2 regions of the Alkalihalobacillus sp. MEB130 genome follow, and region 1 is predicted to be linked to the other one. Evidence: a T-box and tRNA genes for the amino acid it is inferred to sense, from the RefSeq annotation. Region 1 holds a T-box; the other holds one or more tRNA genes.

Region 1 (3,421 bases):
TTATTAGTACAAAAGAAGATGAATGGTTACTCGATATTATCGAAACTATGTTTTATTTTCATGATGAGGAAGAACAAGAACAGATTTTAACGATTGCACGTTCTATCTTAGAAGGAGATCGAAATGATTTGCCTCAAATGAAATCATTTTTTAATCGCAGAGAATTTATTTATCAAGCATTCTCAAATCATTTGGAGGAGGATACGACTTTTTATTATGAACCGTTCCTGACATTCCGTTTGCGTGATTATGGGGAGATTTTAATTGATTGTGTAGAGATGGCAATTGATGAGTATATGTTAGAACAGGAATACCAAAATATGATTGAGGACTTTCGTCAATTCGTTCAATTCAAACGGTCGAAAATCGAGATGATTTACATTGTACATGATGGGACATTTACGTTTTACGATGAACATTTCAGAAGAATGACAAGAGAGGAATTGTTGTTCCATCTTCAGGACGACCTTGTTTTTGAACAAGAGGTAGATATTGATGATATGGTCATAAGTCCATTAGTAAGTATGGTACCGCGACAAGTCCACGTTTTCTCAGATGATCCAGACCATGGAGTGATTTTATCCATTCAAGCAATCTTTCAAGAGCGCATGAAACTATATCCGTTGAAAGCTTATGATAAAGAATGGAGCTAACTTTTTTGTTTGCCTCTTGATTTTCTAATCAAGGCTCCCTATAATACTACATAACACAGTCAAACAAGAAAGAGTCTTGATGAGGACATGAGTCGTTGTATCGGTTTTCAGAGAGGGAAGCATTTGCTGAGAGCTTCCTAACTAGAATAACGTTCTTACCACCTCTGAACTGCGGCAGGGAAACACATAAGTGGACTATCTGACGCCGGTAGCAACCGTTATATTGTATCTTGAGGAGAATGATTTATTTTTCATTGTAAAATGTGTCTTTCTCGAACAAGGGTGGAACCACGAACTACACTCGTCCCTTCTATTATGGAGGGATGGGTGTTTTTTATTGGCTGTTTTTACGTGAAGATTGTTACAGTAACGATATGTCTCTTAGTGAAATGGAGCGGAAGTCACTCGACCGGGATGAAGAGGTAGGGTCGAGACCCCACAGGCGAAGCCGAGGAGGCTCGACACCTCCCCGCGGAAAGCGAGTGGCTGGAGCGCAATGGAACGAACATGTGGAGACCCGTTTTTCGGAAAAACAACAAAGTATGCGAAAACAGTCTTTTTATTTCAGAAAAAAAGAAGAAGGAGTGAACAGGCATGGCTGAAGTGAAAATTACGTTTCCAGATGGTGCTGTAAAGGAGTTTCCAAGTGGAACGACGACAGAAGATATTGCTGCATCCATTAGTCCAGGTCTAAAAAAGAAAGCACTGGCAGGAAAACTAAACAATACATTGGTTGATTTACGTACGCCTATTACAGAAGATGGAGAAATTGCAATTGTGACACCTGATTCCGATGAGGCGTTAGAAATTGTTCGCCATAGTACAGCTCACGTGATGGCTCAAGCAATTAAACGCTTGTATAAAGATGTGAAGCTTGGGGTAGGACCAGTTATTGAAGGTGGGTTCTACTATGATATTGATTCAGAAGAGTCATTAACTCCAGAAGATCTTCCAAAGATTGAAAAAGAAATGAAACGAATTATTTCTGAAAACCTTGAAGTGAAGCGGATTGAAGTTTCACGAGAAGAAGCTGTTCAAAAATACAAAGAAATCGGCGATGAGTACAAGCTAGAACTGATTGAAGCGATTCCTGAAGGGGAAATGCTAACGATTTATGAGCAAGGGGAGTTCTTTGATCTTTGTCGTGGGATACACATTCCATCTACAAATAAAATTAAAGAGTTTAAATTGTTGAGCTTAGCAGGTGCTTATTGGCGTGGAGATAGCAAGAATAAAATGCTTCAACGTATTTACGGTACAGCGTTCTTTAACAAAGAAGATTTAAAAGAGCATCTTCGTTTGTTAGAAGAAGCAAAAGAGCGTGATCATCGTAAATTAGGTAAAGAGCTTGGCATTTTCGCATTATCACAAAAAGTAGGACAAGGCTTGCCACTATGGTTACCAAAAGGTGCGACTGTACGACGCATTATTGAACGCTACATTGTTGATAAAGAGGAAAGACTCGGCTATCAGCACGTTTATACACCAATTTTAGGTAGCTCTGAGCTTTATAAAACGTCTGGACATTGGGATCATTATAAAGATGATATGTTCCCTGTTATGGAACGTGATAATGAAGAGTTTGTGTTACGTCCAATGAACTGCCCTCATCATATGATGGTTTATAAACAAGAGATGAGAAGTTATCGCCAGCTTCCACTTCGTATCGCTGAACTTGGGATGATGCATCGTTATGAAATGTCTGGTGCAGTTTCAGGTCTTCAACGTGTTCGGGGTATGACATTAAATGATGCACACATTTTCTGTCGTCCTGATCAAATCAAAGATGAATTTATTCGAGTGGTTCGTCTCATTCAAGAAGTATACAATGACTTTGGAATTGATAAGTACAAATTCCGTCTTTCCTATCGTGATCCTGAAGATACAGAAAAGTATTTTAATGATGATGAGATGTGGAATAAGGCACAAAGCATGTTAAAAGATGCGATGAATGAGCTTGAAGGTATTGAATATTATGAAGCAGAAGGAGAAGCTGCTTTCTACGGTCCGAAACTTGATGTTCAAGTGAAAACGGCTCTTGGAAAAGAAGAGACTTTATCGACTGTTCAGTTAGACTTTTTATTACCTGAGCGTTTTGACTTAACTTATGTTGGAGAAGATGGCCAGCAGCACCGTCCAGTCGTTGTCCACCGCGGGGTTGTTTCAACAATGGAACGTTTTGTTGCGTTCTTACTTGAAGAGTACAAAGGTGCTTTTCCTACTTGGTTAGCTCCGATCCAAACGCAAATCATTCCTGTCTCTAATGATGTTCATCTTGAGTACGCAAAGAAAGTACAAGAAGAGCTTCAAGCTGTTGGAGTGCGTGTTGAAATCGATGAGCGCGATGAGAAATTAGGATACAAAATTAGGGAAGCGCAAATGCAGAAGATTCCTTATATGCTCGTTCTTGGTGATAAGGAAATGGATGCAAATGCGGTCAATATTCGCAAATATGGAGAGCAAGATTCAACGTCTGTTTCTTTAACTGATTTTGTAGCACAGATGAAGGAAGAAGCTAGGAAATAATAGATAAAAGGGAAAAACGTCCTTTTTGACATAGACTCTTTTCATAGAGAATGTTGCAAAATGAATATCGTTTTTCCCCGCGGAAAGCGAGTGGCTGGAGCGCAATGGAACGAACAAGTTTCTTTCACTAACCCATAATAATAACAAAGTATGCCAATACAGCCTAAAATAAATAAGAGTGCGAACAAGTTTGCGATGGCTCCGCGCGCCGTGCGCCTTTTGAGAAGTGCGCTCAAAAGGCT
Region 2 (3,421 bases), on a different contig from region 1:
ATCAATCGATGCTAGGTGAGCATATAATGTTTCCATTCCATTATTATGGTTAATTCTAACTAAGTTTCCGTACCCGCCTTGACTACCAGCGAACGTCACCGTGCCATTGTCTGCTGCCAAAATATTGTAGTTACTAGGCCTAGCAATATCAATTCCGCGATGAAATCTACCCCAACGATTTCCTTGATAGCTTGAGATATATCCACCAACAGCTGGCCAACCAAGTGTGCCTGATCCACGTGAAGGAATAACCTTTGTTCCTTTAGTAATCACTTTTTTTACCGGCTCTTCTGTTATTTCTTCTGAAAGAACTTTACGTTTGATGATTTGACCATTTTGCTCTGTAATTTCATACTCTAGTAACTGCTTCCCATTTTTTCCTTCTTGGGTCACCTTTTGATCTCCTTTAAACATCGAAGAATCCTCTATTACTTCCGTTTCAAAAGGAATCTCTTCCTCTACCATAGTAATATGAGTAGAGACAACTTCTACTAACGGCTCGTAAGCTGTTACTGTCAGCTCATCCCCTTCTCGAATGATGCTATCTGAATCTAACTCACTATTTAACTCTAATAATTGAGAGGTTGATAGATTATGGTCTTGTGCAATCGTTCCTAATACATCACCTTGTTGTACTGTATATGCCTGTTCTTCTAACACGCCTTGATTAATCTTTTTCACCGCATCCTTAACCGACAGAATCTCATCTGGAGCAGCTAGCATTTCTTCCTCTGTAACCTCTTCTGTCAGAACTACATCGGTAATAATCTTCTCTCCAACCATAACTTGAGGATCATCGCCATCCTCAGCTTGAAACTGCTCATACTGTTCTTCATCTATATATTGAGTGATTAGCAATTGTAGAGCTTTTTCAGCTTCTTCAAGATTAGATAAATAAACAACCGGCTTATCATTAACTAGTAAAGCAACCGCTTCTGCTTGAACTACCATCTCATTTTCTAGCTCTGTTATTACATCTTCATCTTCGATAGCTTTACTAAACACCATCTCAGGAATAACTCGAACACTCTCACCAATAGCAAAAGAGAGAGTAGGATATGTTTCTTCATATTCTTTCTCTACTTGTTCAATATATTCATATACAGGCTCATCATCTATGACTACACCTACATGCTGATCATCTACATACACATGATAGATAGTGTGAACAGATTCCTCATCTGCTTGTATCGTGCTTGAAAAAGTAACAAAAACGAACAAACAAAATAATGCTATGATAAATGTTTGAATGACCATGTATGGGGGTAAATAGAAAAATAGTTGTTGTTTCTTATTTGGAACCATGTTTTCCTCCTGCTACTCTAAAACCTAGATATATGTATAATTAAAAAGAATTTTAGACAAAATTCGTCAACCTTTCTTATTCTAGCATAATCTGCTATGTTTGGTGCCACAAAACCAAATTGAAAATAGATTGTAATATTCCTGGATATATTAGGGATTTTTGTCGAAACACAAATAAAATCCGCATGGAAAATTCCACACGGATTAAAGTGCCGGCCAGAGGACTTGAACCCCCAACCTACTGATTACAAGTCAGTTGCTCTACCAATTGAGCTAGGCCGGCAAAAATGGTGGCTCAGGACGGAATCGAACCGCCGACACATGGATTTTCAGTCCATTGCTCTACCGACTGAGCTACTGAGCCACTACATAAATATGAAGTTAAAAATGGCGGTCCGGACGGGACTCGAACCCGCGACCTCCTGCGTGACAGGCAGGCATTCTAACCAACTGAACTACCGGACCAAAACTTATTTAATGAAAATGGTGACCCGTACGGGATTCGAACCCGTGTTACCGCCGTGAAAGGGCGGTGTCTTAACCGCTTGACCAACGGGCCACTTTTTAATAAAAGTGGTGAGCCATGAAGGACTCGAACCTTCGACCCTCTGATTAAAAGTCAGATGCTCTACCAACTGAGCTAATGGCTCTTGCTGTTATTTCAAAGAAGTTTATTCATGTCGTTTCGGACGATGAATTGCTTCGTAGCCTTACCTGTTCTTTCCTCTTCTAGTAATGCTTTGAAGTAGGATGTGTCGGAACAACTCGTAGCAAATCAAGTAGCATAGCTCGTAACTGAGCTAATGGCTCTTGCTGTGTTACTGTTGTTATCGCTTGTCTTATCTCTCAGCGACAAGATTTATAATACCATAGCATTTTTTTATGTGCAAGTGTTTTTGAAAAAAAGTTTTATTTTTTTCTGTTGAAGCTTCTGACAGCTTATTAGGATAAATCAACGAATGCAATTTGCTATTGCATTCGTTGATTCAATAAAGGGAAGTTCGCCCTTTTGCCTTAAACAGTGCGAACATGGTTGCGGTGGCTCCGTTCGCTGCGCGCCTTTTATAAGAAACCCACTCATAAAAGGCTTAAAACATGGCAGCGACTCCACACACCGCTTCGGTTTTTAATAAAAAGGGAAGTTCGCCCTTTTGCCTTAAACAGTGCGAACATGGTTGCGGTGGCTCCGTTCGCTGCGCGCCTTTTATGAGAAACCCACTCATAAAAGGCTTAAAACATGGCAGCGACTCCACACACCGCTTCGGTTTTTAATAAAAAGGGAAGTTCGCCCTTTTGCCTTAAACAGTGCGAACATGGTTGCGGTGGCTCCGTTCGCTGCGCGCCTTTTATGAGAAACCCACTCATAAAAGGCTTAAAACATGGCAGCGACTCCACACACCGCTTCGGTTTTTAATAAAAAGGGAAGTTCGCCCTTTTTATTAAAAACCTATGCAAAGACTCCTCGTACCATGTTTGTTTGGTTACGGTCTGGTCCTACTGAGAAGACGGTTAATGGGATTCCTGTTAATTGTGATACGCGCTCGATGTAGTGGCGAGCGTTTGCTGGAAGTTCATTTAGTGTTTTCACTCCTGTAATGTCTTCTTCCCAACCTGGAAGCTCTTCGTATACAGGCTCACACTCTGCAAGGACTTTCAAGCTTGCAGGGAACTCTTCAATTACTTCACCACGGTATTTATAAGCTGTACAAATTTTAAGCGTTTTGATGCCCGTTAATACATCGATAGAGTTCAATGATAGATCCGTGATTCCACTTACACGACGAGCGTGACGGACAACCACACTATCAAACCAACCTACACGGCGTGGACGACCTGTAGTTGTACCATACTCATTACCTACTTCACGAATTGTGTCACCAATTTCATCATGTAATTCAGTTGGGAAAGGTCCATCACCAACACGTGTTGTGTATGCTTTAGAAACACCTACAACATGATTAATTTTTGATGGCCCTACACCAGAACCAATTGTTACTCCACCCGCAATTGGGTTAGATGATGTAACAAATGGGTATGTACCTTGGTCAATATCAAGCATAACCCCTTGTGCACCTTCAAATAACACGCGACGACCTTCATCTAGAGCATCATTTAA

The links. A T-box is a leader RNA that pairs with one kind of tRNA and senses whether it is charged. The one in region 1 lies ahead of thrS (threonine--tRNA ligase), so its partner is inferred to be a tRNA-Thr.
Region 2: it has a tRNA-Thr gene. The T-box ahead of thrS (threonine--tRNA ligase) is inferred to sense a tRNA for this amino acid. The anticodon was not compared.

Annotation. Positions count from the first base shown of each region.
Region 1 covers NZ_JAOANA010000003.1:139,413-142,833, forward strand. The annotation lists gene ytxC (putative sporulation protein YtxC) at 1-653, shown strand, start outside; T-box leader at 721-965, shown strand; gene thrS (threonine--tRNA ligase) at 1,248-3,179, shown strand.
Region 2 covers NZ_JAOANA010000032.1:11,927-15,347, forward strand. The annotation lists gene N0O92_RS21750 (peptidoglycan DD-metalloendopeptidase family protein) at 1-1,305, opposite strand, end outside; tRNA gene N0O92_RS21755 (tRNA-Thr) at 1,516-1,588, opposite strand; tRNA gene N0O92_RS21760 (tRNA-Phe) at 1,594-1,669, opposite strand; tRNA gene N0O92_RS21765 (tRNA-Asp) at 1,694-1,770, opposite strand; tRNA gene N0O92_RS21770 (tRNA-Glu) at 1,790-1,864, opposite strand; tRNA gene N0O92_RS21775 (tRNA-Lys) at 1,880-1,955, opposite strand; gene N0O92_RS21780 (adenylosuccinate synthase) at 2,753-3,421, opposite strand, start outside.